Linked DNA regions of Cupriavidus necator. The protein of the gene in region 1 interacts with the protein of each later gene in a pairwise test. Links are inferred from orthologs where the notes say so. Each region holds a gene or a part of one and is shown in the gene's direction. Other genes may lie near its edges. The genes, in order: I6H87_RS12180 and purT.

Region 1 (14,418 bases):
CACTGGCTGCGCCGCAAGACCAGCCCGCGCGTCAAGCTGCACTGACGCGCGCCGGGCCGGGGCTTCCCGCGCTGCACCATGCCGCGCGGGCCGGTGGCGTGCGGGGGTGGCTGCAAGGCCGCCCCATGTTTTCTCCATGTCTGCTTAAAATCTGCCGCTGGCGCCGCATCCCGGCCCAGCCACCAACGATCCTGGAGACACGCATGCTCAAACCGGAAGTGGATAGCCTCGTCCCCGGCCAGACGTTCGACCGCCGCGGCTTTGTCAAGACGGCGCTGGGTTCCGCCTTTGCGGCGGCCGCGCTGCCGGTGATGGCCCAGCAGGCCATCAAGACCGACTTTGCCGGCCTGAGCGCCGGCGAGGTCACCATCCCCTCGGGCGGCTTCAGCATGCCGGCCTACCGCGCCCAGCCCGAAGGCAAGAAGAACCTGCCGGTGGTGCTGGTGGTCAGCGAGATCTTCGGCGTGCACGAGCATATCGCCGACGTGTGCCGGCGCTTTGCCAAGCTGGGCTACCTGGCGATCGGGCCGGAACTGTTCGCGCGCCAGGGCGATCCGCAGAGCTTCGGCACCATCCAGGAGCTGCAGCGCGAGGTGATTGCCAAGGTGCCTGACGCGCAGGTGATGGGCGACCTGGACGCCGCGGTGGCCTGGGCCGGTGCCAACGGCGGCGACGTGTCGCGCCTGGCCATCACCGGCTTCTGCTGGGGCGGGCGCATGACCTGGCTCTATGCAGCGCACAGCAAGCGCCTGAAGGCCGGCGTGGCCTGGTATGGCCAGCTGGCGCCCGAGCCGACCCCGCTCAAGCCGAAGAATCCCATCGACCTGGTCGGCCAGCTCCATGCCCCGGTACTCGGCCTGTATGGCGGCAAGGACACCGGCATCCCGCAGGAGCAGGTGGAGAGGATGAAGTCCGCGCTGGCGGCGTCGTCCGACCCGGACGCCAAGGCCTCGCGCTTTATCGTCTACCCCGAGTCCGGCCATGCCTTCCATGCCGATTACCGGCCCAGCTACCGTGAAGCCGATGCCAGGGATGGCTGGCAGAAGTGCCTGGACTGGTTCAGGCAGCACGGCGTGTCCTGATCCGGCCGTCCCGGCGCCGCGAGGCGCCTCTCGCCCGACAGCAGGATTGCAAAGTCCCGGCGGATACGTACAATGCGGCCTTTGAGTTATTGCAACATTGTTGCGTTAGCCGCCCGGCGCGATGCGGGCGGAACGGCGGGGCCGCCCGGTACCGCCACCCCGGGAGCCCATCATCCATTCGACGCTTTTGTATATCCTGCTCGCCGCCACGATCTCGGGGGTGGGCAGCATCTTCGGGGCGGCGCTGCTGTCGCTGACGGTGGCGTCCCGCGTGGTCGAGCGCATGGTGAGCTTTTCAGTGGGCGTGCTGCTGGCCACCGCGCTGCTGCATTCGCTGCCCGAGGCGTTCGAGTCCGGCGCCGACCCGCGCGCGCTGTTCGGCACGCTGCTGGCGGGGCTGCTCGGCTTCTTCCTGCTGGAAAAGATCTCGCTGCTGCGTCACTCGCACCACCACGAGGGCGACGGGCACCACCACCACCACGGCCATGACCGCGAGGAAGCGGGGCGCAGCGGCCTGACCATCCTGGTCGGCGACACCTTCCACAATTTTGCCGACGGCATCGTGATCGCGGCGGCCTTCCTGGCCGATCCGCATATCGGCGTGGTCACCGCGCTGGCGATCGCGGCGCACGAGATCCCGCAGGAAGTCGGCGACTTCATCGTGCTGCTCAATGCCGGCTTCTCCAAGGCCCGTGCCTTTGCCTTCAACCTGCTGTCGAGCCTGGCGGCCATCGCCGGCGGCGTGGTCGGGTATTTCCTGCTCGACCAGCTGAGCGGCTGGATTCCGTACGTGCTGGTGATTGCCGCCAGCAGCTTCCTCTATATCGCGGTCAGCGACCTGATGCCCCAGATGCAGCGCAAGCCGCGCTGGCGCGAGTCGGCGATCCAGGTGGTGCTGGTGGCCGCGGGCATCTCGGCGATCGTCTTCATCACCAACGGCGTGCACGAGAGCCACAGCCACGGCGGGCACGGCCATATTGCGCCCGCCGCGCCCATTGCCTCGTCACGCTGACTTCAGGCGGCCCCGGTAGCGACCGGGCGCGCCGGATCGGCGCACCATTCGCTCCATGATCCCGGGTACAGCGCCGCGCCGCCCAGGCCGGCCGCTTCCAGCGCCAGCAGGTTGTGGCAGGCCGTGACACCGGAGCCGCACTGCATCACTGCCTGCGCCGGGGCGCGCGCACCCAGCACTGCGCCGAATTCCGCGCGCAGGGTCTCGGCCGGCTTGAAGCGGCCGTCCGCGCCCAGGTTGTCCTTGAAGAAGCGGTTGACCGCGCCGGGGATATGGCCGCCAACCGGGTCCAGCGTCTCGTTCTCGCCGCGGAAGCGGTCGGGCGCGCGCGCATCCACCACCAGCAGCGAGGCGCGCTCGAGGTTGTCCACCAGCGCGGCGGCGTCGACGGTCGGCGCCAGCGACTTGCGGCGTTGGAACTTGCCGGGCAATTCCGGCTCTTCCGTGGCATCGTGTTCGAGCGGCAGGCCGGCCTTGACCCAGGCGTCCTTGCCGCCGTCGAGCACGGCCACGGCATCGTGGCCGAGCCAGCGCAACAGCCACCACAGCCGCGCGGCGAACATGCCGCCCTGCGCATCGTAGGCCACTACCGGGGTGTCGTCGTCCACGCCCAGCGCCTGCAGGCGCGCCACCAGGTCGTCGGCGTCGGGCAGGGGGTGGCGGCCGTTGCTGCCGGTCTTGGGGCCGGACAGCTCGTTGTCCAGGTGCAGGTAGAAGGCGCCGGGCAGGTGGCCGGTGCGGTAGGCCTCGCGGCCGGCGGCCGGGTCGGCCAGGTCGAAGCTGCAGTCGATCACGACGCAGCCGCCGGGGGTGGCCAGCAGCGATTGCAGCGCGGTGACGGAAATCAGCGGTTTCTGCATGGGAATCCTGTTGCGATCGATGGAAAGGGGTCTAGTTCACCAGGGGATGCTACACCTCGGGATGGACTTCCGCCTCCGGCGACTTGACCGGCGTGGCCGGCGTGGGCTTGGCATCGGTGCCCTGGCGCGCGCGCATCAGCGTGGTGGCGATGCCGCTGGCGATGATCAGCCCCATGCCCAGCCACGACAGCCAGTTCAGCCGGTCGGACCAGATCAGCATGCCCCACACGCTGGAAAAGACGATGCCGGCGTATTGCAGGTTGGCGGTCAGCAGCGTGTTGCCGCGCTTGTAGGCGCGCGTCATCGCGGTCTGGCCCAGCGTGGCCAGGATGCCGATGGCCAGCAGCAGGCCGGCGCCGTACCAGGTATGCGCGCTGACGCCGCCCAGCAGCATCCACACCAGCCCGGCGATCATGCCGACCAGCGAGAAATAGAACACGATGCGGCCCTCGGGCTCGCCCAGCTGGCCGAGCTGGCGCACCTCGACATAGGCCAGCGCCGTGAACATGCCCGAGATCAGTCCGACCAGGCCGCCGGTCAGCTGGTCCTTGCCGACCGAAGGCTGCAGCAGGCAGATCACGCCGGCAAAGGACAGCAGGATCGCCAGCACCAGGCGCCGGTCGGCATTGCCGCCGGTGCCGGCCAGCGCCGCGCCGGCGCCCAGGATCAGCGCGATCCACACCGGCGACATGTAGTTCAGCGTCATCGCGGTGGCCAGCGGCAGCAGCGAGATCGAGGTGAACCACAGCATCAGCGCGGTCACGCCGAACACGCTGCGCTTGATGTGCGACAGCATGTAGGGCGTGCGCACCGGGATCCCGCGCGAGGACAGCAGCACCCACATGATGACCACGCTGATCAGGCCGCGGTAGAAGACGATCTCGCCGGTGGTGTAGAGATCGGATGCCAGCTTGACGCCAACCCCCATCAACGAGAAGGCGAAGGCGGCGAACAGCATCCAGAGCGATTGCATGGCGAGGGGCGCGGTGAAGCGAAACGAAGCGGGAAGGAGAGGCGTCCGGCGCGCGGGCGGGCTTCGTGTCCGGCCTCGCGTCGCGCAAGCGGTGTGGCTGCCGGCACCGGACAATGATTCTAGCAGCGCACTTCGCGTCCCAAAGGAAAACGGACCGCCAGGGGCGGTCCGTTCTTGCGTGCGTTGTGCGGTTATCGCACTAGTCCGCCGGACTAGCCGGCGTAAGCCATGGCGCGGCGATACCACTCATGGAAATGCTGCATGCCGTCTTCCATCGGCGACTGGTACGGCCCGACTTCGCTGGTGCCGCGCTTGAGCAGCGCCAGCCGGCCGGCATCCATGCGTTCGGCGATCTCGTCGTCCTCGATGCAGGTTTCCATGTAGGCGGCGCGCTCGGCCTCGACGAACTCGCGCTCGAACAGCGCGATTTCCTCGGGGTAGTAGAACTCCACCACATTGCGCGTCTTGCGCGGGCCGACCGGGTGCAGCGTCGAGATCACCAGCACGTTGGGGTACCACTCCACCATGATGTTGGGGTAGTAGGTCAGCCAGATCGCGCCGTGCTTGGGCAGCACGCCGTCGTTGAAGCGCAGCACCGCGTCGTGCCATTTCTGGTAGGTCGGGCTGCCGGGGCGCTTCAGGCCGGCATGCAGGCCCACGGTCTGCACGCTGTGCCACTCGCCGAACTCCCACTTGAGGTCGTCGCACGAGACGAAGCTGCCCAGCCCCGGGTGGAACGGCACCACGTGGTAGTCCTCCAGGTAGACCTCGATAAAGGTCTTCCAGTTGTAGTCGCACTCGTGCACCTCGACGTGGTCCAGCATGTAGCCGTCGAAGTTCAGGTCCTGGGCCACGCCCAGCCTGGCCAGGTCGGCGCGCACGTCGCGCTTGCCGTCGAACAGCAGCCCGTTCCAGTTCTGCAGCGGCGAGCGCTTCAGGTGCAGGCAGGGTTGCTTGTCGAAATGCGGCGCGCCGAGCAGCTCGCCCTTCAGGTCGTAGGTCCAGCGGTGCAGGGGGCAGACGATGTTCTGCGCATTGCCGCGGCCGTTGAGCATGATGGCCTGGCGGTGGCGGCAGACGTTGGACATCAGTTCGATGCCGGCGGCGTTGCGTACCAGCATGCGGCCTTCGTCCTCTGCCCTGAGCGTGTGGTAGTCGCCGACTTCCGGAACCATCAGCTCGTGGCCGATATAGCCCGGGCCATTCCTGAACAGCAGTTCGAGTTCTTGTTGATGCAGCGCTTCGTCGAAATAGACGCCGACGGGCAGTTGCGAATCAGCCGGCGCCAGGTTGAGCGCGGTGCTGAGATTGGACATTATCCCCACTCCCAGATGAACAGGTGAAAGCAGTGAACAACCCAACCATCGAAAATTGAATCGATTTGGGAAAGACTTCCGCCAGGTCGGCAAGGTCCGGTAGCCCCCTGGCGGCGAGGGGGAGATTGTACCCGACCCAAAAAGTTAAGGGACTGATTTTTTTGCCTTTTTAGCGAAAAAGTCGACCCGGGTCGTCATCGGGGTGCCGTACCGGGCGCATTCGGAAAGACGACCCGAGCGCACAAGTCACTTCTGTGGTTTGTGCACCCCGATAGGTCCACGCCGACCGTGCGCAAGGATGGGGCAAGCTCCCGCTTTGGCGTAAAATCCGGGCTTCCCCATCCGGGTTTCCCCCGGGGTCCTTGATTCCAGGTCCTGATATGCCAAAAACGACGACCGCTCCGGTCCAGACCGACAACACCGCCGACACCAGCGCATCGGCGCCGCCCGCTTCCTACGAAGCGGCGATGGCCGAGCTGGAAACGCTGGTGGCCAGCATGGAAAGCGGCGAACTGCCGCTGGAGGCATCGCTGGCGGCCTACCGCCGCGGCGCCGAGCTGGTGCGCTACTGCCAGCAGAAGCTGGAGCGGGTCGAGCAGCAGGTCCGCGTGCTGGAAGGTGACGTGCTCAAGCCGCTGGCCGGCGAGGGCAATGGCGCCAACGGTGCACTGGGGGCGGACGAGGCATGAGTGACTTTGCCCAATGGATGCAGGCCCAGGGCGCCCGTACCGAGGCCGCCCTGCAGGCGGCGCTGCCCGCTGCCGAGACCGTGCCGCATACGCTGCACGAAGCCATGCGCTATGCTGCACTGAGCGGCGGCAAGCGCGTGCGGCCGCTGCTGGTGCATGCCGCCGGCGAGGTCAGCGGGGCGGCTCCGGCCGCCTGCGACGCGGCGGCCTGTGCGGTGGAGATGATCCACGCCTATTCGCTGGTGCACGACGACATGCCCTGCATGGACGACGACGACCTGCGCCGCGGCCGGCCCACCGTGCACAAGGCCTATGACGAGGCCACCGCATTGCTGGTTGGCGACGCGCTGCAGACCCAGGCCTTTATCGTGCTGGCCGGTGCCGGGGCGATCGCGCCCGCGGCGCGGCTGCAGCTGGTGGCCGAGCTGGCGCTGGCGTCGGGCTCGACCGGAATGGCCGGCGGCCAGGCGATCGACCTGCAGAACGTGGGCCGCGCCATGACGCGCGAGGCGCTCGAGGCCATGCATCGCATGAAGACCGGCGCGCTGTTGCGCGCCAGTGTGCGCATGGGTGCGCTATGTGGTGAAATCGACGCCGAGGGCCTGGCCGCGCTGGATCGCTATGCGGCGGCAGTGGGATTGGCGTTCCAGGTGGTTGACGATATTCTGGACGTCACTGCCGATACCGCCACGCTGGGCAAGACCGCCGGCAAGGACGCCGCCCATGACAAGCCGACCTATGTGTCGCTGATGGGGCTTGACCCGGCACGCGCACTGGCCGGGACGCTGCGCGCCGACGCACACGAGGCGCTGGCCGGCTTTGGCGAGCGCGCGGACCGCCTGCGGGACCTGGCGGACCTGATCGTGCTGCGCACACACTAAACAGAGAGCCGGCCGAACGGACATCATGACCTACGCACTCCTCAACAAGATTGACGCCCCCGCAGACCTGCGCAAGCTCGACCGGCGTGAGCTCCGGACCCTGGCGGACGAACTGCGCGCCTATGTGCTGGAGTCGGTCTCGCAGACCGGCGGCCACCTGTCGTCCAACTTGGGCACGGTCGAGCTGACCATCGCGCTGCACTACGTCTTCAACACCCCGGACGACCGGCTGGTGTGGGACGTGGGCCACCAGAGCTACCCGCACAAGATCCTGACCGGACGCCGCGAGCGCATGGGCACGCTGCGCCAGTGGGGCGGCATCTCTGGCTTCCCGCGCCGCAGCGAGAGCGAATACGACACCTTCGGCACGGCGCATTCGTCGACCTCGATCTCGGCCGCGCTGGGCATGGCGCTCGGTGCGCGCACGCTGGGCGAGAAGCGCGTCTCGGTGGCGGTGATCGGCGACGGCGCCATGACCGCGGGCATGGCCTTCGAGGCCCTGAACAACGCCGGCGTCTACAAGGACCTGCCGCTGGTGGTGGTGCTCAACGACAACGACATGTCGATCTCGCCGCCGGTGGGCGCGCTCAACCGCCACCTGGCGCGGCTCTTGAGCGGCCAGTTCTACGCGGCCACCAAGAAGGGCATCGAGAAGGTCCTGTCGGTGGCGCCGCCGGTGCTGGAGTTCGCCAAGCGCTTCGAGGAACATGCCAAGGGCATGATGGTGCCGGCCACGCTGTTCGAGGAATTCGGCTTCAACTACATCGGCCCGATCGACGGCCACGACCTGAACTCGCTGGTGCCGACGCTGCAGAATATCCGCGAGCGCGCGCTCGAGGGCGCCGGCCCGCAGTTCCTGCACGTGGTGACCAAGAAGGGCCAGGGCTACAAGCTGGCCGAGGCCGACCCGATCCTCTACCACGGCCCGGGCAAATTCAACCCGGCCGAGGGCATCCGCCCGGCGGCCAAGCCAGCGCGCAAGACCTACACGCAGGTGTTCGGCGACTGGCTGTGCGACATGGCCGCAGCCGACAAGCGCCTGGTCGGCATTACGCCGGCGATGCGCGAGGGCTCGGGCATGGTCGAGTTCGAGCGGCGCTTCCCGGACCGCTACTACGACGTGGGCATCGCCGAGCAGCACGCCGTGACCTTTGCCGGCGGCCTGGCCTGCGAGGGTCTCAAGCCGGTGGTGGCGATCTACTCGACCTTCCTGCAGCGCGGCTACGACCAGCTGATCCACGACGTGGCGCTGCAGAACCTGCCGGTGGTGTTCGCGCTGGACCGTGCCGGCCTGGTCGGCGCCGACGGCGCCACGCACGCGGGTGCCTACGATATCGCCTACCTGCGCTGCATCCCCAACATGATGGTGATGACGCCGTCCGACGAGAACGAGTGCCGTCAGCTGCTGACCACGGCGTTCCACCAGGCGTGCCCGAGCGCCGTGCGCTATCCGCGCGGCTCCGGCCCGGGCGCGGCCATTGCCGCCGAGCTCACCACTGTGCCGGTCGGCAAGGGCGTGATGCGCCGCGAGGGAGGTGCGCGCGCGGGGCATCGCGTGGGCTTCCTGGCGTTCGGCTCGATGGTGCACCCGGCCCTGGGTGCCGCCGAGGCGCTGGATGCCGCGGTCGCCGACATGCGTTTCGTCAAGCCGCTCGACGTGGAGCTGGTCAAGCGCCTGGCCGCGGAGAACGACTACCTGGTGACCGTGGAAGAGGGCAGCGTGATGGGCGGCGCCGGCAGCGCCGTGCTGGAGGCACTGGCCGAGGCCGGCATCGACAAGCCGGTGCTGACGCTGGGCCTGCCCGACCGCTTCGTCGACCACGGCGACCCGGCCTATCTGCTGCAGCAATGCGGCCTGGATGCGGCCGGCATCGAGCGCTCGGTGCGCGAGCGCTTCGGGCTGGACCAGCCCAAGGTCACGGTCGCCTCGCGCGTGGCCTGATCACCTGCTGTCCCGAAGGGGATTCGGCCCTCGCACCACGAGTGCGTCCGAATTCCCTTAAACTCCCCTTTTTTGTGTTCGCAGCTGCGGGCCGGCGTGCCACTTGCCGGATCCCGTGGTTTCACACTCGTTGCGCGGCATGGATGGACTGCGAAATTGCCGCGACCGTAAGGGCTCGTGCCGTCCCCCTTGGGCGCGACCCTGGAGGAAACCGTAGATGAATGACATCAATCCCGCCTTCGTCATGCCCGACGTCCAGTCGAGCCCCGACACCCGCCAGATCCCCATCCAGCGTGTCGGTGTCAAAGGCGTGCGTTACCCCGTGACCCTGAAGACCCCGGCCGGCATCATGCCGAGCGTGGGCACCTTCAATCTCGACGTGCACCTGCCGGCGGACCAGAAGGGCACGCATATGTCGCGCTTCGTCGCGCTGCTGGAAGAAGAGCGCGCACCGCTGGAGCTGTCCAGCTTCCGGCTGATGCTGGACAAGATGCTGGAAAAGCTGGAAGCCGAGGCCGGCCGCATCGAGGTCACCTTCCCGTACTTCATCAGCAAGACCGCGCCTGTGTCGGGCGTGGAGTCGCTGCTGGACTACGAGGTCACGCTGACCGGCGAAGTGCGCGACGGCGCCGCGCGCGTGTTCCTGAAGGCGCTGGTGCCGGTGACCAGCCTGTGCCCGTGCTCGAAGAAGATCTCGCAGTACGGCGCGCACAACCAGCGTTCGCATATCACCATGAACGTGGAACTGGCCGGCGAGCTGCCGGTGGAAGCGCTGGTGCGCATGGCCGAGGAAGAGGCCTCGTGCGAGCTGTGGGGCCTGCTCAAGCGCCCCGACGAGAAGTTCGTCACCGAGCGCGCCTATGAGAACCCCAAGTTCGTCGAGGACCTGGTGCGCGATATCGCCATGCGCCTGAATGCGGATGATCGCATCGTGGCCTATGTGCTGGAGGCGGAGAACTTTGAGTCGATCCACAACCACAGCGCGTATGCGGTGATCGAGCGGGACAAGCGGGTCGACTGACCGCGTTGTCGCTGCAATAGAAATAGCCACCGCATGCGGTGGCTATTTTTTGGTCCGGTTCAGGCCGCCGAAGGCAGGCGGATATCCGCCAGGTCCCAGCGCGGCGTCACGCCGTAGCCATACTCGTGCCGCGCCAGTTCGGGCGCGGCCTGCAGGCGCATGGCGCCGGCAAACGCGATCATCGCGCCGTTGTCGGTGCAGAACGCCAAATCCGGGTAATACACGTCGATCTTGCGCTGCTTGCCCATCTGGTCCAGCCGCTCGCGCAACTGGCGGTTGGCACCCACGCCTCCCGCCACCACCAGCCGCTTGTGGCCGGTCTGCTTGAGCGCTGCCATCGACTTGGCGGCCAGCACGTCGACAATGGCATCGACAAAGGCGCGCGCCAGGTTGGCGCGATCCTGCTCGCAGGTGTTGGCGAGCTTGCGTGTTTGCGTCAGTACCGCGGTCTTCAGTCCGGCGAAGGAGAAATCCAGGTTGCCCGAATGCAGCATCGGCCGCGGCAGCGCAAAGGCGCCGGGGATACCGAATTCGGCCAGCCGCGACACTTCGGGGCCGCCCGGATAGCCCAGGCCCAGCAGCTTGGCGGTCTTGTCGAAGGCTTCGCCGGCGGCGTCGTCCAGGGTTTCGCCCAGCAGCGTGTAGTCGCCGATGCCGCGCACTTCCATCAACTGCGTATGCCCGCCCGACACCAGCAGCGCCACGAACGGGAAGGGCGGCGGCTCGCGCGTCAGCAGCGGCGACAGCAGGTGGCCTTCCAGGTGGTGCACGCCCACCATCGGCACGTTCAGCGCAAAGCCCAGTGCATTGGCCACCGAGGCGCCCACCAGCAGTGCGCCGGCCAGCCCGGGGCCCTGGGTGAAGGCGATGGCGTCGATGTCCTGGCGGGTACGGCCGGCATCGGCCAGCACCTGCTCCAGCAGCGGCAGCACGCGGCGGATATGGTCGCGCGACGCCAGTTCCGGCACCACGCCGCCGTAGTCGCGGTGCATGGCGATCTGCGAGTGCAGCGCGTGCGCGAGCAGGCCGGCGCCGGTGTCATAGAGGGCGAGGCCGGTTTCGTCGCAGGAGGATTCGATGCCGAGGACAAGCATGGGGAGCGCATAGGGCCGCCTCCGGTCAGGGAAACGGCTGTCGAAACAACAGGTTGCAGGAAGCGCGCAGGGTAGCACAGCAGCGCGCGGCGTGCTTTTCGCTACAATCTGCCCTTTCTCTGGCGGTGGCAATACACATGGATGCGCGAGGCGTGCAATGAGCGGGGCAACATCGGCCCGGACGGGCCGGTATGACGTGGCCGTGCTGGGTGCGGGCGCGGCCGGCATGATGTGTGCCGCCGTGGCCGGCCAGAACGGCGCGCGCGTGGTGCTGATCGACCATGCCACCAAGCTTGCCGAGAAGATCCGCATCTCGGGCGGCGGGCGCTGCAATTTCACCAACCTGCAGGCCGGGCCCTCCAACTACCTGTCGTCCAATCCGCACTTCTGCCGCTCGGCGCTGGCGCGCTACACGCCGCAGGATTTCCTTGGCCTGATGCGCCGCTACGGCATCGACTGGCACGAGAAACATCGTGGCCAGCTGTTCTGCAACGACAGCGCCGAAGACGTGATCGCCATGCTGCGCGCCGAATGCGACACCGGCCATGTGCGCTGGCACACCGGCTGCAGCGTGGCCGAGGTCCGGCGCGAGGGCGACGACTTCCTGCTGCTCACCGCTACCGGCATGGTGCGGGCCGGGGCGCTGGTGGTGGCCACCGGCGGCCTGTCGATCCCCAAGATCGGTGCCACCGACTTTGGCTATCGCATCGCCCGGCAGTTCGGGCTGGGCATCGTCGAAACCCGGCCGGCGCTGGTGCCGCTGACCTTCGATGGCAAGGACTGGGTGCCGTTCGCGCCGCTGGCCGGCGTGTCGCTGGAAGTGGATATCGCCACCGGCAACGGCAAGGCGGCCGGAGCCTTCCGCGAAGACCTGCTGTGGACCCATCGCGGCCTGTCCGGACCCGCCGTGCTGCAGATTTCCAGCTACTGGCGTCCCGGCACACCGATCGCCATCGACCTGTTTGATGGCGAGGATGCCGCCGCCTGGCTGCTCGAGCAGAAGACCGGCAGCCGCAAGCACCTGGGCAACCTGCTGGCGCAACGGTTGCCGGCGCGGCTGGCCGATGCCTGGTGCGCGGCCTCGGGCGTGGATGCCGCCATGCCGCTGCATGATGTGACCGACAAGGCCCTGCGCAAGCTTGGCGCCACGCTCAACGGCTGGCGCATCGTGCCGTCGGGCACCGAGGGCTACCGCAAGGCCGAGGTCACGCTTGGCGGGGTCGACACGCGGGCGCTGTCGTCAACCACCATGATGGCGCGCGAGGTGCCGGGCCTGTATTTCATCGGCGAGGTGGTGGACGTGACCGGCTGGCTGGGCGGCTACAACTTCCAGTGGGCGTGGGCGTCCGCGGTGGCGGCGGGGCAGGCCGCGGCTGAGGCATCGCGCACCGCTTCGGCAGGGCAATCGGTAGCCCAAGGGTAGACTGGCGAGAGCTGGAAGGGCGGTGGGCGGCACTCGGCAAGTGTCCGTTGCACGCCACTTCCGCGCTCGATTGTTGGTGCTACAATCCAGAACTTCGTAGAGCCGCTTATCCCGAAAATTCTCATTTTCTGGCCAAATGACCACGATCCGTCTCAAGGAAAACGAGCCTTTTGAAGTTGCCATGCGCCGTTTCAAGCGCACCATCGAGAAGAACGGGCTGCTCCCGGAATTGCGGGCACGCGAGTTTTACGAAAAGCCCACCGCCGCGCGCAAGCGCAGGAAGGCAGCCGCCGAAAAGCGCCATTACAAGCGCATCCGCAGCCAGATGCTGCCGAAAAAACTGTACTGACCCCGGCGCTCCCGCTTGTATCCGACCCGCTGTGGCCTACGCTTCGGCGGGTTTTTGCATTCTGGGCCTTGCAGCGGGCGGTCATCGCCGCCACCTGTGAGTGTCCACCCACTTTCTGGAAGATCACGATGTCCCTCAAAGCCCGTATCAGCGAAGACATGAAGACCGCCATGCGCGCGCGCGAAACGGAGCGCCTCGGCACCATCCGCCTGCTGCTGGCCGCCATCAAGCAGCGCGAGGTCGATGAGCGCGTGGAACTGGACGATACCGCCGTGCTGGCCGTGGTCGAGAAGCTGATCAAGCAGCGCAAGGATTCGATCTCGCAGTTCCGGCAGGCGGGCCGCAATGACCTGGCAGACAAGGAGTCGGCGGAAGTCGAAGTGCTGCAGGCCTACATGCCCGCCGCGCTGTCGGACGAGGAAGTCGCCGCCGAGGTCCAGCAGGCCGTTGCCGCCACTGGTGCCGCCGGTCCGCAGGACATGGGCAAGGTCATGGGCGTGCTCAAGGGCAAGCTGGCCGGCCGTGCCGACATGACCGCCGTATCGGCCCTGGTCAAGGCGGCACTTGCAGCAAAGTAAATACTGATTTAATCGGTTGCTGGCAAGATAAGCACCGGATCCGCGTGGTTCGGTGCAGTTGCACGGAGATGTCACGTAGTCCGGGCGGCCCTATCACGCTGCACTACAATATTCCGATAGCAGCCGGGCGCCGCACCGGTCACGCATTCCTAAAAGAAGCCGCCCGCCGCGGGACGGCCATGCCTCAGGACGGTCAGTCGGGTGATTCCGCAATCCTTTATTCAGGACCTGCTCAACCGTGTCGACATTGTCGATGTGGTGGGCAAGTATGTGCAGCTGAAGAAGGGCGGCGCCAATTTCATGGGGCTGTGCCCCTTCCATAACGAGAAATCGCCGTCATTCACGGTGTCGCCGACCAAGCAGTTCTACCACTGCTTCGGATGTGGCGCCCACGGCTCGGCCATCGGCTTCCTGATGGAGTTTTCCGGCCAGTCCTACCCGGAAGCGGTGCGCGAGCTGGCCCAGTCGGTCGGCATGAGCGTGCCGGAAGAGCGCGACCGTCTGCCGCCCGGGCAGCGCGCGGAGCAGCAGGCCCGTTCGGTGGCGCTGTCCGACGCCATGACCCGCGCCACCGATTTCTACCGCCGCCAGCTGCGAAGCGCGCCGCAGGCGATCCAGTACCTGAAGGGCCGTGGCCTGACCGGCGAGATCGCCGCGAACTTTGGCCTGGGCTACGCGCCGGATGACTGGCAGGGCCTGGAGGCCGTATTCGGCAGCTATCGTGATGACAACGTGTCGGCGCCGCTGGTCGAGTGCGGCCTGCTGATCGAAAGCGACAAGCGCGATGCGGACGGCAAGCCGCGCCGCTACGACCGCTTCCGCGACCGCATCATGTTCCCTATCCGCAACACCAAGGGGGCCGTGATCGGCTTCGGCGGGCGCGTGATGGGGCAGGGCGAGCCCAAGTACCTGAACTCGCCCGAGACTCCGCTGTTCAGCAAGGGCACGGAGCTGTACGGGCTGTTCGAGGCCCGTCACGCAATCCGGGAAACCGGCTACGTGCTGGTGGTCGAAGGGTATATGGACGTCGTGGCGCTGGCCCAGCTCGGTTTTGCCAATGCCGTTGCCACCCTGGGCACGGCGTGCACCCCTGTGCACGTGCAGAAGCTGCTGCGCCAGACCGACGCCGTGGTGTTCTCGTTCGACGGCGACTCTGCCGGGCGCCGCGCGGCCCGGCGCGCGCTGGAAGCCTGCCTGC
Region 2 (14,278 bases), 900 kb from region 1 along the record:
GGGGGTGCATTGCAACATCGGGGGCAACGGGGTCCGTCGCCTGCGTCAACGCATGGCTCATATCGTCTCCTGTAGGGCATTCTTGTTGGAATTCGGGACTGCAGGATTACGGAACTGCGCGATGCCGCGCGGTGGCCGGGGCCTATAGATAATCGGTGAGCGATTCGATTATGGGTACAGGGATTACCCGCAGAAAGTCGCGCCGCCGGCGCAAGATGGCTGGCGTCCCGGGCCTGCCCAGCGATATGTGCAGGATATTGCTGATGAAGAAATGAATATTGGACGGTGCGGGCGCCGGTGGCTTAGCCTTGGCGCCAAGGCAGGCAACCAGCCTGCATCGCGCATCCGGAGACACCACCATGAGCAACTTCCTTCTCTACGAGCAGCAGGACCATATCGTCACCCTGACGATGAACGAGCCCGAGCGCCGCAACCCGCTGACCGGCAATACCGCCGTGGCGGAGTTCCTGGCCGCGATCGACCGCATCCACGGCGACCGCAGCGTGCGCGCGGTGGTCATTACCGGCGCGGGCACGGCGTTCTCGTCTGGCGGCAATATCAAGGACATGGAACGCCAGGCCTCCGGCGCAGTGCCGGGCATGGAAATCCGTCAGGACTACCGCTGCGGCATCCAGCGGCTGCCGCTGGCGCTGTTCAACCTGGAAGTGCCGGTCATCGCCGCGGTCAATGGCGCGGCCATGGGCGCGGGGCTGGACCTGGCGTGCATGTGCGACATCCGCATTGCCTCGGAGCGGGCGCAGTTTGCCGAGTCCTTTGTCAAGCTCGGCATCATCCCCGGCGACGGCGGCGCATGGCTGCTGCCGCGCGTGATCGGCCTGTCGCGGGCGGCGGAGATGACCTTCACCGGCCAGCCGATCGATGCCAGGCTGGCGCTGGAATGGAACCTGGTGTCGCGCGTGGTCGCGCCCGAGGCGCTGCTGCCCACGGCCTATGAGCTGGCCGGCCGCATCGCCGCCAACCCGCCGCACGCGGTGCGCCTGGCCAAGCGCCTGATGCGCGAGGCCATGCATACCCGCCTGGATACGCTGCTGGAACTGTCCGCCGGCTTCCAGGCGCTGTCGCACCAGACCGCCGACCACCGTGAGGCAGTGCAGGCGTTCCTGGACAAGCGCACGCCAGTGTTCACAGGCAACTGACCAGCTGAGCGTCAGGCGGACTGCTGTGCCGCTCAGCCTGCCACGCCCAGCGCTCCCTCTACATTGCGCACCAGGCTCACCAGGCGCGGGCCGATGTCTTCCTCCATCTGCTTGCTCTGCTGGCTGAATACCGGCACCGAGGCGGCAAAGATCCACGCCTCGCCGTCGCGGCGGGTGCGCATCGGCACGGCAACCGACTCCACCTCGCGGTGCAGGTCGCGGTGGCCGCGGCAGAAGCCGTGGTCTTGCAGGTCGCGGGCGGCATCGGCCAGGCGCTCCTGCAGCCAGTCGGCGCGCTGCGGATCGGCAGCGCGGAGCTGGGCGAGGTACGCCTCGCGCTCGGCCTCGGTCAACAGCATCAGGTAGCCGCGTCCGGAACCCGTGCGCGAGACCGACACGCGCGTGCCGACCTCGGGCCGGAACACATGACTGCCCACGCCCTGGGCGATTTCGACGTAGGTCAGCGCATTGCCGCTGCCGACGATCAGCTCCACCTGCCCGGCGATGTGGTCCGCCAGCTCCTGCATGGCCGGCCGCGCCAGCTGGCGGATCGTCATGCGTGCCAGCGCGGGTGCGGCCAGGTTGATCAGCCCGACCCCGGGCACGTAGCGCGACAAGCGCTCCGAATAGTGCAGCAGGCCCAGTTCGCACAGGGTGTCGAGCAGCCGGAACAGGGTCGGCTTGGCCAGGCCGGTGCGCTCCATCAGTTCGCGGCTGCTGAGCTCCTGCACCGTCGGGGAAAAGCAGTTGAGGATCGAAATGCCCCGCGCCAGCGCGCTGACAAGGCGCGCCTCGCCGTCGGCATCGGCGGGCGGCGGGGTCAGGGAGGCGTGTGGTGCATTCGTCATGTTATTGCCTTGATTCAAGGTTTTTTGATACGTGCGTCTCAAAACCCGGATGTTGCCCTTCGTTTTTTCCAAAGTCAAACCGGGTTATTTGGGTTTACACGACGCTTTTCCGAAGCCAGAATCCCAATTCATCGTATTGGACGATCACATTTCGGTACAGACGTCTCAATATCCCAGCCACGACTCGCAACGTTCAGCCTTTTCAGGAGACACCGCATGCAACAAGCCGTCATCGTCGACGCCATCCGCAGCCCGATGGGCCGCTCCAAGCCAGGCTCGGCCTTTACCGAACTCCATGCCACCGAGTTGCTGGCCCAGGTCATCAAGGGCCTGGTCGAGCGCAACAAGCTGGACCCGGGTTTGGTCGACGACGTCATCACCGGCTGTGTGACCCAGGCGGGCGAGCAGTCCGCCGGCCCGGGCCGGGTGGCGTGGCTGGCGGCAGGCTTTCCTGACCACGTGCCGGCCACCACCATCGACCGCAAGTGCGGCTCCAGCCAGCAGGCGGTGCATTTCGCCGCGCAGGGCATCATGGCCGGCGCCTATGACATCGTCATCGCCTGCGGCATCGAGTCGATGAGCCGTGTGCCGATGGGCTCGGCCCGCATTGGCCAGAACCCGTACGGCCCGTCGATGGAAGCGCGCTATGCGCCGGGTTTGGTGTCACAGGGTGTTGCGGCCGAGCTGGTGGCCGCCAAGTACGAACTGTCGCGCCACGACATGGACAGCTATTCGGCCCGCTCGCACGAGCTGGCCGCCACCGCGCGCGAAAGCGGTGCCTTCCGCCGCGAGATCCTGGGCATCAGCACGCCCAACGGGCTGGTCGAGCAGGATGAAACCATCCGCCCGGGCACCTCGGTGGAGAAGCTGGGCACGCTGCAGGCCTCGTTCCGCAATGACGAACTCAGCGCCCGCTTCCCGCAGATCGGCTGGAACGTGACCGCGGGCAATGCCTCGCAGATCAGTGACGGCGCCTCCGCCATGCTGCTGATGAGCGAATCCATGGCGCAGCGCCTGGGCCTGAAGCCGCGCGCTCGCTTCGTGGCGTTCGACGTGTGCGGCGACGATCCGGTCATGATGCTGACCGCCCCGATCCCCGCCAGCCAGCGCGCGATCAAGAAGAGCGGCCTGAAGCTGGACCAGATCGACCACTACGAGATCAACGAAGCCTTTGCCTGCGTGCCGCTGGCCTGGCAGCGCGCGCTCGGCGCCGACCCGGCACGCCTGAACCCGCGCGGCGGCGCCATTGCGCTGGGCCATCCGCTGGGCGCCTCCGGCGTGCGGCTGATGACCACCATGCTGCATGCACTGGAAGACAGCGGCCAGCGCTATGGCCTGCAGTCGATGTGCGAGGCCGGCGGCATGGCCAACGCCACCATCATCGAGCGCCTGTAAGCGGCGCCTGAACCAGACATCCAGTCAAGGAGACACAGCATGAAACTGACCAATATGTCCGCCGTCGTGACCGGCGGCGCTTCCGGCCTGGGCCTGGCCTGCGTGCGGCGCCTGGTGGAACGCGGCGTCGACGTCGTGATCGCCGACCTGTCGGAAGAGCGCGGCAATGCCGCGGTCGACGAGTTCAGCGGCAAGGTCCGCTTCCTCAAGGCCGACGTGACCGACACCGACCAGATGAACGCCGTCTACGACGCCGCCGAAGCCATTGCCCCGCTGCGCGCGCTGATCCATTGCGCCGGCCTGGGCGGCCCGGTGCGCGTGGTCGAGAAGGACGGCTCGCCGGGTTCGCTGGAAAAGTACGAGTCGATCGTGCGCATCAACCTGATCGGCACCTTCAACGCGCTGCGCCTGGGGGCCGCGCGCATGGCCAAGAACGAACTGATCGACGGCGAGCGCGGCGCGTGCGTGCTGACCGCGTCGGTGGCCGCCTACGAAGGCCAGATCGGCCAGATTCCCTATGCCTCGGCCAAGGCCGGCATCGTCGGCATGACCCTGGTGGCCGCGCGCGACCTGGCACAGCGCGCGATCCGCGTCTGCACCATCGCCCCGGGACTGTTCGACACCCCGCTGCTGGCCAAGCTGCCGGAGAACGTGCGCGCCTCGCTCGGCGCCATGGTGCCGCACCCGCCCCGCCTGGGCGCACCGGATGAATACGCGTCCACCGCGCTGCACATCCTGGAGAACCCCATGCTCAACGGCGAAACCATCCGCCTGGACGGCGCCATCCGCATGGCACCGCGCTGAGCCGCGCGCTGCACCGATACCGACTTCTGACAAGGAATCCCGCATGAGCGACACGCTGCAACTGGAAACCCGCGGCAATACGCTGCTGATCACCATGAACCGGCCCCAGGCGAAAAACGCCATGGACTTCGAGACCGCGACCGCGCTGGCCGCCGCCATCGACCAGCTGGAAAGCCGCGACGACCTGAGCGTGGCCATCCTGACCGGCGCGGGCGGCACCTTCTGCTCGGGCATGGACCTGAAGGGCTTCCTGGAAGGCAAGCGTCCCAGCCTGCCTGGCCGCGGCTTTGGCGGGCTGACCGAGAAGCCGCCGCGCAAGGTGCTGATCGCCGCCGTCGAAGGCTATGCGCTGGCCGGCGGCTTCGAGCTGGCGCTGGCGTGCGACCTGATCGTGTCGTCGAACGCGGCCAGGTTCGGCCTGCCTGAAGTCAAGCGCGGGCTGGTGGCCGGCGCCGGCGGCCTGATGCGCCTGCCGCGCCGCGTGCCGTACCACATCGCCATGGAATACGCGCTGACCGGCAATATGCTGGGCGCCGAACAGGCCCACGCCTATGGCCTGATCAACCGCCTGACCGAACCAGGCCAGGCGCTGGCAGGCGCGCTGGCGCTGGCCGAAGAGATCGGCGCCAACGGCCCGCTGGCGGTTGCGGTCAGCAAGCAGATCGTGGCCGAGTCCGCCGACTGGAGCGCCGAGGAGATGTTCGAGCGCCAGCGCCCGCTGCTGGCGCCGGTGTTCACCTCGGCCGATGCCCGCGAGGGTGCCGCCGCATTCGCCGAGAAGCGCAGGCCGGTGTGGACGGGCAAGTGATGGCCCACGCCAGACCGAGGGCATCGATGTCATCCGCCCTGGGCTAGAGAACGGCCGGCCGCAAGCCGGCCGTTCGCACATGCCAAGCAGCACACAGACCAGAACATGGAGGAGACCCATGAAACACAAGCTGCCAGAATCGCTGTTCAACACGTCCGCGGCCCTGCTGCTGGCGACCGCCGCCGCCACGCTGCCGCTGCCCGCCAGCGCCGCGTCCTGGCCTGAGCGCCCCATCACCATCATCGTGCCCGGCGCGCCGGGCGGCACCACCGACATCCCGACGCGCCTGGTGGCGCAGAAGCTGTCGGCCATCCTGGGCCAGCCGGTGGTGGTCGACAACAAGCCCGGCAGCGGCGGCATCATCGGCACGCAGGCCTTCATGCGCGCGGCGCCGGACGGCTACACGCTGCTGGTCGGCAATACCGGCTCGCACGCAATCAACTACAGCGCCTACAAGCAGTTGTCCTACCAGCCACAGGACTTCATGCCGCTGACGGACCTGATCTCGTTCGCCAACGTGCTGGTGGTCGGCGCGCAGGCGCCGGTGCGCAGCGTGTCCGAGCTGGTGGCGCAGCTCAAGCAGTCCCCGGGGAAGTATTCCTACGCCTCGGCCGGCATCGGGCAGACCACGCACCTGACGGCGGAACTGTTCCGGCTGCGCACTGGCACCGAAGTAATTCACGTGCCATACAAGGGGTCGACACCCGCCACCACCTCGGTGCTGGCGGGCGAAACCACCTTCATGTTCGACAACCTGACGCAGGCGCTGCCGCAGATCCGCGCCGGCAAGCTGCGCGCGCTTGCGGTGACCAGCGCCGAACGCCTGCCGGCACTGCCGGACGTGCCGACGATGGCGCAGGCCGGCGTGAAGGATTTCGTGGTGATGGGCTGGCTGGGCTTCTTTGCGCCGGCCAGGACCCCGCCGGCCATTGCCGCCACGCTGCAGGAAGCGCTGGGCAAGGCCATGCGCGACCCCGAGGTGGTGGCCAGGTTCCGCGACATGGGCGGTATCCCTGGCGGCGAACCGCAGCCGAAGTTCGCCGCGCTGGTCAGCGGCGACATCAAGCGCTGGGGCGAGACCATCCGGGCATCCAAGGTCAGTCTGGACTAGCGAGGTGTGGGGCCGCCTTTGGCAAAGCGGAAGGCGGACCCGCCCAAAGCCAAATTGACACGGTTGAGCCTGGCGCATACGCTCGCCCTACCCTGCGGTATATTCAGCGCACGCTTAAATGTAAAGACATGGAAAGCGCCCCGGGGCTCACAACGATAACGACAAGCGACGAGACCACACCGTGCCTACCCCCACCGCGCCTTCCCGCTACGAAGCCCTGCGCCCGGCCTTGCCGATCCTGATCGGCGCCTCCGTGATGCTCAGCCTGGCCATGGGCCTGCGCCAGAGCCTTGGCATCTTCATGCCGCCGCTGACGCGGGACATCGGCATCTCGGTATCGGATTTCACCATCGCCATCGCGGTACAGAACCTGGCGTGGGGCCTGCTGCAGCCGCTGGCCGGGGCCTGGGCCACGCGGATCGGCTTCCGGCCGCTGATGCTGGCCGGCTCGCTGCTCTATGTGACCGGACTGGTGCTGCTGGCGACCGCGCACAGCATGGTCGGCGTCACGCTGGGCGCGGGCGTGGCCATCGGCGCGTCGATGGCCTGCACCGGCAGCGCCCTGGCGATGGCGGTGGCGGCGCGGCCGGTGTCGGCGGCGCTGCGCAGCACGGTGCTGGGGCTGGTGTCTGGCGCGGGCTCGCTGGGCGCGCTGCTGGCGGCGCCGATCGGGCAGATGGTGACGCAGGCCTACGGCTGGCGCGCCGGGCTGGCAGCGTTCGTGCTGCTGGCGCTGGTGATGCTGCCCGCGGCGTGGTTTGCCGGGCGCGTGGACCGGCTGCCGCTGGTGTCGCCCGCAGGGCGCGGCCAGGACAGCGCGCGTGAAGCGCTGGGCACCGCGCTGCGGCACGCGCCGTTCGTGGTGATGGCGCTGGCGTATTTCGTCTGCGGCATGCAGCTGGTCTTCCTGACCACGCACCTGCCGTCGTATCTGGACGTGTGCGGCATGGACCCGATGCTGAGCGCGCAGGCGCTGGGCGTGATCGGCGGCTTCAACGTGCTGGGCAGCATCTTCTTCGGCTGGGCCGGCGGCCGCTTCAACAAGCTGATGCTGCTGGGCGGCATCTATACGATTCGCTCGCTGGCGCTGACCTGGTACTTCACGTCCGCGCCCACGCCGCAGAGCACGCTGGTGTTCGCCGCGGTAATGGGCTTCCTGTGGCTGGGCGTGGCGCCGCTGGTATCGGGCTGGATCGCCGAGACCTTCGGCCTGCGCTGGCAGGCCATGCTGGGCGGCGTGGCGTTCTTCAGCCACCAGATCGGCAGCTTTTTCGGCGCCTTCGGCGGTGGGCTGGTCTACGACGCGCTGGGTTCCTACACCGTGGCGTGGCAGGTCGGCGTGACGCTGGGGCTGGCCGCGGGTCTGGCGCAAATTGCATTTGCCGTGGCCACGCGGCGGCGCCCGCCGCTGATGGCCACGTCCTGAAACACTGTGCCGGGCCGCCCCGAACGGGGGATGCGGAGCGCGCGCTTAGCACCTAGCATGAACACTGAGCGGTCCGGTCTTGGATCCTCAGGCCTTTTCAAGCCCGCCCCCGCGCGGGTTTTTTTATGGTTCGTCGCTGAATTGGGTGGCACGCGCGCCAGGCGCCCTTCCCTGGCCCATACCAATATGCGCGCTCGCCGGCGCCAAAGACAGTCCCCTAACACGTACAATCTCGGCTTTCCTTCCCGCCCCATCCGCTGCCATGACCACACTCGGAACGCCTCTCTCCCCCTCTGCCACCAAAGTGATGCTGCTCGGCTCCGGCGAGCTGGGCAAGGAAGTGCTGATTGCATTGCAGCGCCTGGGCGTGGAAACCATCGCCGTCGACCGCTATGACAATGCCCCCGGCCAGCAGGTAGCCCACCACGCGCGCACCATCGCCATGAGCGACCCGGACCAGCTCAAGGCGCTGATCGAGGCGGAAAAGCCGCACCTGGTCGTGCCCGAGATCGAGGCCATCGCCACGCCCATGCTGGAAACCCTGGAAGCCGCCGGCACCGTGCGTGTGATCCCCACCGCCCGCGCCGCGCGCCTGACCATGGACCGCGAAGGCATCCGCCGCCTGGCCGCCGAATCGCTCGGCCTGCCCACCAGCCCGTACAAGTTCTGCGATTCGCTGGATGAACTGCAGGCTGCCATCGACGGCGGCATCGGCTACCCGTGCGTGGTCAAGCCGGTGATGAGCAGCTCCGGCAAGGGCCAGAGCAAGATCGACGGCCCCGAGGGCGTCAAGGCGGCCTGGGACTACGCCATGGCCGGCGGCCGCGTCAGCCACGGCCGCGTGATCGTGGAAGGCTTTATCGATTTCGACTACGAGATCACGCTGCTGACCGTGCGCGCCATGGGCGCCAGCGGCCAGGTGGAAACGCAGTTCTGCGCTCCGATCGGCCACGTCCAGGTCAGCGGCGACTACGTCGAAAGCTGGCAGCCGCAGCCGATGCACCCCGCCGCGCTGGAAACCGCCCAGCGCATCGCGCAGGCGGTCACGGCAGACCTGGGCGGCATGGGCCTGTTCGGCGTGGAGCTGTTCGTAAAGGGCGAGCAGGTCTGGTTCAGCGAAGTCAGCCCGCGCCCGCACGACACCGGCATGGTCACCATGGCCACGCAATGGCAGAACGAGTTCGAGCTGCATGCCCGCGCCATCCTGGGCCTGCCGGTCGACACCACGCTGCGCAGCCCCGGCGCCAGCGCCGTGATCTACGGCGGCGTGGATGCCCAGGGGGTGGTCTTCGATGGCGTCGACCAGGCACTGAGCGTGCCGCAGACCGAGGTGCGCCTGTTCGGCAAGCCCGAGAGCTTCGTCAAGCGCCGCATGGGCGTGGCGCTGGCGTACGCCGACGATGTCGACACCGCCCGCACCCGCGCCAAGGAAGCCGCCAGCCGCGTGCGTCCGCGCGCGGTCGGCTGAGCGTCAGGCGCAGCTCAGATCGGATGGCTGCTCGCGGCGGCGCCGTGGGCAGGCGCATGATGGACGGCGGCCTGTGCCGCCGCCACCTGCGCCGCGGCCAGCACCGGCGAGATGCGCACGCCGGTCAGGTCCGCGCCTGAAGGCGCCTGGTACAGGCGCAGGCCCAGCTCGGGCAGGATCGCCAGCAGGTGGTCGAAGACATCGCCCTGGATGCGCTCATAGTCCATCCACGCGGTCAGCGCGGTAAAGCAATAGATCTCCACCGGGATGCCCTGCGAATCGGGCTCCATCATGCGCACGTTCAGCAGCAGATCGTGGTGGATCTCCGGGTGCGCCTTCAGGTAGGCAATGCCATAGGCGCGGAAGGTGCCGACATTGGTCAGCCGGCGCCGGTTGACCGGGTCATTGCCGGCGGCAATCAGCAGGCGGTTGGCCTCGTCGACCTCGGCCTGCTTCTCCTCCAGGTAGTCGTGCAGCAGCCGGAAGCGCATCAGCGCCTGCACTTCCCGGTCCTCCAGGAAGCGCACGCTGCCCGCATCCAGCCGCAACGTGCGCTTGATGCGCCGCGCGCCGGATTCGAACATCTGCCGGTAGTTGCGGTAGCTCTCGGAGAACAGCTTGTAGGTCGGCACCGTGGTCACGGTGTTGTCCCAGTTCTGCACCTTGACGGTATGCAGCGCGATGTCCCTGACGTAGCCGTCGGCATTGCACTGGGGCATCTCGATCCAGTCGCCGATGCGCAGCATGTCGTTGGAGGTCAGCTGAGTACTGGCCACCAGCGACAGCAGCGTGTCCTTGAACACCAGCAGCAGCACCGCCGACAGCGCGCCCAGGCCAGACAGCATCCACAGCGGCGAGCGGTTGATCAGGATCGACAGCACCAGCACCGAGCACACCAGCCCCAGCCCGAGGCGCCCCACCTGGATATAGCCCTTGATCGAGCGCGTCTGCGCCTGGCGGCTGCTGGCGTATACGTCCTGCCAGGCACTCAGCACGCCGCCAAGCATCAGGAAGAAGCAGATCCACAGGCCGGCATGGGCCAGGCGCTCGATGGCCAGCGCATAGCGGCCCATGTGCGGCACTTCGCCGATGCCGACGGTGATCACCCCGAACCCGACCGCATAGCCGAAGCGCCGATAGGCACGATATCGCGTCAGCGCCTTGCTCCAGGGCGCCTTGCCCCAGACCGTCAGCAAGCGATGGGCGATGCGCGACATCACGTGGCCGAACAGCCACTGCGCGACCACGGCGATCAGCACCAGCACCAGCAGGTACGAGGCAATCTGGGCCCACGGATGGGCTGGAATACGTTGCTGGAACAACTCCAGCAGGGCATCGAAACTCATAGGGGGGCGTCTGCAGCCGGGTGAATCGACCTGATAGTGTACAAAACGCGCCTGACACCCTGCTCGTTCCGCCTCTACCGGCACCGCGATCGCCCGGCACCCGGCGTGTCTCGCGGCCCCCCCGTCAGCTTGCTCGGCTCGACGCAGTAGGCATGCATGCGCTGCTGCACGGCCGCAAGGCAGAGGCGTTCGCGCGCATGCCCTTGAAGCTGGCGATGGGCGAGCCGGGCCCGACCACTACCATCGGCGCAATGCCGAAGATGCCGACTGGCACGAAGTCCTTGATCGGATCGAACGGCAAGGAATGGAACATGCCGGGATACATCGCCGTCGTCGACTATCAAACCGGGCATAGTACCAATACACATATGGTGCGGAACTTGCGTTAATGCCGGATGCCTGTTGAGCGATGGATCCAGCAAGATCTCCACAGCGGGATCCATTGACGCCCAAAGTCTAGTGGATGGCGGGCTCCGACCGGGAAAGCGCTGAAGCCACGTCGGTTCGAAATGGCGGAACGGTTGAACGTCATAACTAGCCGAAGAGGGACACCCCCAAAATTATGAAGGCTTTAGATGCTCAGATAAGGCTATTCCTGGCGATAGCGCAGGCCCGCTCCATTTCAGGCGCTGCAATGACGCTTGGTCTAACCCAATCCGGCTTAAGCCGTCAGCTGGCCCACCTCGAGGCAGCAGTAGGTCAAAAATTGTGCGAACGCCACGGGCGCGGGGTCGCCCTTACTGACGCAGGCCACAAACTGCAGGCTGCCGCCCAGACCGCATATGACGTTATCGACAATACGATTCTCCTGTTGTGCGAGGAGCAGGGAGTCAGCCAAGGCAACCTCCGAGTGGCTGTTATTCATACCCTCAGCTACTACTTCATGCCAGATGTTGTCTCCCGATTCATGAGCCAGCGCCCAAATGCCAACGTCTCGCTCATGGGGCGGAGTTCACCGGAAGTTGTAGAGCTGGTGGAGACGGGCAAAGCGGATATAGGCTTTGTTTACGACGTAGCGGTAGCCTCGGATGCCGTGGAAATCGTGCCGCTATTCGACGATGTCATGACGTTGATCGTCAGCCAAAATTCGCCCTTGGCCGCACTCGAAGGGGTCGACCTAGAGGCGCAAAGAGTACCGCTTGTCGCTTTTCCTGAGCACTATGCGCTAAGACGAATGCTGCACAGGAAGAGATTGGACACAAATGTCGTGGCGGAAGTGGACACGGTCGATGCGATGCTCAGGCTCGTCGCATCAACCGGCGGTCAGTGCGTTTTGCCAGACCGAGTACCGACGCAACTGCTCGAGAACTATGGGCTGTCACGAGTGCGCATAATAAACCCTCGTCTCAGTCGGCGCGTTGTCGCCATTACCAAGCGAGAAAGAGCTCAAACAGCGCTGATAAAACACATGCTGAAGATCGCTCAAACAGTCTGAGGTAGTACGCCCAGTCATAGGAAGTATGAGCGCTCCGCGCTATCTCAGCCCCTTCTGACTTCCCATAATCCAGTCGTACCGACATCCCACCGGCCAAGTCGGGATGGCGCCAAAGTGTGCTCCCCACGGGGGGCAGCAGAGGCGTTCTGGAGTCGTCGGGCCCAGTCTACGCCCGGCAACCAATACGACTGGAAACAAAATGGAACTTCGCTCTAAGGAATACTTCGACGAACGCGCAACGCAGGAGATGCGTGCCCATCTCAAGCCTCGCAAGCGCACGCTGCAGCAAACGCTGGCCTATGCTTGCCGCATCCTGGCCATGACCGGGCAGGAAGCTGGCTTGGCTGGCCAGATCAGTGCACGCTCGGAGCGCCCAGGCGCCTACTGGACCCTGCGCTTCGGTCTGGGTTTTGACGAAGCCACCGAAGCCGACTTTATAGAAGTCGACCAAGACCTGAATACCCTCAGCGGCACTGGGATGGCTAATCCGGCAACGCGGTTCCATCTGTGGGTTTATGCCGATCGCCCCAACACCCATAGCATCATTCATACGCATTCTCCGTATGTGTCGGCACTTGCCGCGGCCAAGCAACCGCTAATCGTCTCGCAAATGGACATGACGCCGTTTCACAACGATTGCGCGTTCCTTGCGGAATGGCCTGGCGTTCCCATCGCTGACCAGGAGGGCGTGATCATATCCGGCGCTCTGGGCAGCAACCGCTCGATCCTGCTGGCCAGCCACGGTCAGTTGAGCACCGGCTGTAGCGTGCAAGAAGCGACCTATCTTTCTGTCTACATGGAGCGCGCTGCCCGCATGCAGGTGCGCGCCCGTACCTTCGGGCCGCTTACCTCGCTACCCGACGATCTCGCCCGTGAAGCTCACGACTACCTGCTCAAGCCTTCGATCGTCAACGGTACTTTTGATTACTGGTGCCGTCAGACGGAGCGTTGAGTCGCACCACCTTCAGCCTTCGGTCCCAAAAGACGAGCCGACGACCTCCAGCATGATTTTGCCCCGTTAGCAAAGGTGGCAAGTGTTCCCATGGCCATCTTGGCCCGACTGGCACTACCAGCCAACCCGATTTTTTTCGGTAGCGAGCGGCTGGTCCTTCGGAAGGGGGACAGGGTCATACCGAGATTGGCACGCACAGATGCCGCTAGTCACCACCGGAGACGCAATGAATAACCCCGTAAGGCAAACATCGACCACCACCGGCGCAGTACATATCCCCCCAGCAAAGAAGCGTGCATTTGAGTGACCACGCTCGAGCACATCGCCCCCATCAAGCAAGTCACAGAGGCATTCTATGTATCCCGCCAATTCACAAGCAGGCATCGCCAGCGCAAATGCCGGGACGGCCAAGCAGCACACCGTCGCAGGCATTGCCAGCATGCTCGGCACGACTATCGAGTGGTACGACTTCTTCATTTACGGAACTGCCGCCGCGTTAATTTTCAACAAGATCTTCTTTCCCAGCTTCGATCCGATCAGTGGGACCCTCGCCGCGTTCGCGACCTACTCCGTCGGCTTCTTCGCCCGGCCCCTTGGAGGCATTGTCTTCGGCCACTTTGGTGACAAGGTTGGGCGAAAATCCATGCTGCTGATCACGTTGATGATGATGGGTATCCCGACCATCATCATCGGCCTCATTCCGACCTATGAGCAAATTGGTTACTGGGCCGCCGTGATCCTCGTATTGATGCGCCTTCTCCAGGGGCTCGCCGTCGGTGGCGAATGGGGCGGCGCCGTTCTCATGGCCGTGGAACATGCCCCCGAAGGTAAGAAAGGCTTCTTCGGTAGCCTTCCTCAAACCGGCGTCGCTCCTGGCCTTATCCTCTCATCGTTGGCAATGGCAAGCGTTGCGAGACTGCCTGAGGCGGATATGTTGAGTTGGGGCTGGCGCCTTCCGTTCCTGGCCAGTGTGTTGCTTCTGGCTGTCGGATGGTTCATCCGCATCCGCGTCGCCGAGTCCCCTGACTTTGAAAAGGTCAAGCAAAGAGGCCATGAGGTCGAGGTGCCGGTGGTCCATGTCGTCAAACACCACTGGTTGTCGTTGCTCAAGGTATCAGGCGCGCGGATGGCGGAAGTCACGTGGTTCTACACGGTCGCTACCTTTGCCCTGACCTACGGTACGGTAACACTTGGCTTACCCAAGACGATGATGCTGAATGCCGTGATCGCGGGTGCTGCCGTCGCACTGTTCACAATGCCTCTCACTGGCTTGCTCGGGGATAAGATCGGGCATAGGAAGATCTTTGTGGTCGGATCGGTCGGAATTTGCCTCTTCGGGTTCGCGTTTTTTAAGCTTCTTGGCTCGGGAAGCGTCGGCGCGGTATATCTCGCCATGGTGATCGCCATCGGCCTTATCTACGCCATGCTGTACGGCCCCGAAGGTAGCCTATTTTCTGTGCAATTTCCCCCGGAAGTTCGCTACAGTGGTATTTCCCTTGCCGTGCAAGTCTCGGGTGCTATCGGTGGC

Evidence for each region.
Region 2: the proteins of I6H87_RS12180 (region 1) and purT interact in binary tests that used the Escherichia coli proteins (3 or more experiments, as listed by UniProt). The link is inferred for Cupriavidus necator from one-to-one orthologs.

What each region holds. Positions count from the first base shown.
Region 1 is NZ_CP066018.1:2,605,783-2,620,200, forward strand. The notes cover bases 4,899-7,870. They hold I6H87_RS12180 (polyprenyl synthetase family protein), read left to right. Parts: upstream 4,899-5,928; coding sequence 5,929-6,813; downstream 6,814-7,870. Other genes in these bases: I6H87_RS12170 (aromatic ring-hydroxylating oxygenase subunit alpha), read right to left, coding at 4,899-5,243; I6H87_RS12175 (exodeoxyribonuclease VII small subunit), read left to right, coding at 5,624-5,932; dxs (1-deoxy-D-xylulose-5-phosphate synthase), read left to right, coding at 6,839-7,870. In the rest of the region: I6H87_RS12145 (NAD(P)/FAD-dependent oxidoreductase), read left to right, coding at 1-45; I6H87_RS12150 (dienelactone hydrolase family protein), read left to right, coding at 204-1,082; I6H87_RS12155 (ZIP family metal transporter), read left to right, coding at 1,204-2,094; I6H87_RS12160 (sulfurtransferase), read right to left, coding at 2,097-2,954; I6H87_RS12165 (DMT family transporter), read right to left, coding at 3,004-3,927; more of I6H87_RS12170, read right to left, coding at 4,140-4,898; more of dxs, read left to right, coding at 7,871-8,755; GTP cyclohydrolase FolE2, read left to right, coding at 8,973-9,776; tRNA (adenosine(37)-N6)-threonylcarbamoyltransferase complex transferase subunit TsaD, read right to left, coding at 9,836-10,870; I6H87_RS12200 (BaiN/RdsA family NAD(P)/FAD-dependent oxidoreductase), read left to right, coding at 11,028-12,293; rpsU (30S ribosomal protein S21), read left to right, coding at 12,430-12,642; I6H87_RS12210 (GatB/YqeY domain-containing protein), read left to right, coding at 12,771-13,220; dnaG (DNA primase), read left to right, coding at 13,422-14,418.
Region 2 is NZ_CP066018.1:3,503,605-3,517,882, reverse strand. Bases 7,083-9,914 are described here. They hold purT (formate-dependent phosphoribosylglycinamide formyltransferase), read left to right. Parts: upstream 7,083-7,811; coding sequence 7,812-9,017; downstream 9,018-9,914. Other genes in these bases: I6H87_RS16445 (mechanosensitive ion channel family protein), read right to left, coding at 9,032-9,914; I6H87_RS16455 (MFS transporter), read left to right, coding at 7,083-7,549. Also shown: I6H87_RS16485 (crotonase/enoyl-CoA hydratase family protein), read left to right, coding at 360-1,157; I6H87_RS16480 (IclR family transcriptional regulator), read right to left, coding at 1,190-2,005; I6H87_RS16475 (thiolase family protein), read left to right, coding at 2,222-3,400; I6H87_RS16470 (SDR family NAD(P)-dependent oxidoreductase), read left to right, coding at 3,440-4,204; I6H87_RS16465 (crotonase/enoyl-CoA hydratase family protein), read left to right, coding at 4,248-5,012; I6H87_RS16460 (Bug family tripartite tricarboxylate transporter substrate binding protein), read left to right, coding at 5,131-6,123; more of I6H87_RS16455, read left to right, coding at 6,305-7,082; more of I6H87_RS16445, read right to left, coding at 9,915-10,363; I6H87_RS16440 (hypothetical protein), read left to right, coding at 10,516-10,752; I6H87_RS16435 (LysR family transcriptional regulator), read left to right, coding at 10,926-11,798; I6H87_RS16430 (aldolase), read left to right, coding at 11,998-12,750; I6H87_RS16425 (MFS transporter), read left to right, coding at 13,106-14,278. UniProt on the Escherichia coli protein: Involved in the de novo purine biosynthesis. Catalyzes the transfer of formate to 5-phospho-ribosyl-glycinamide (GAR), producing 5-phospho-ribosyl-N-formylglycinamide (FGAR). Formate is provided by PurU via hydrolysis of 10-formyl-tetrahydrofolate.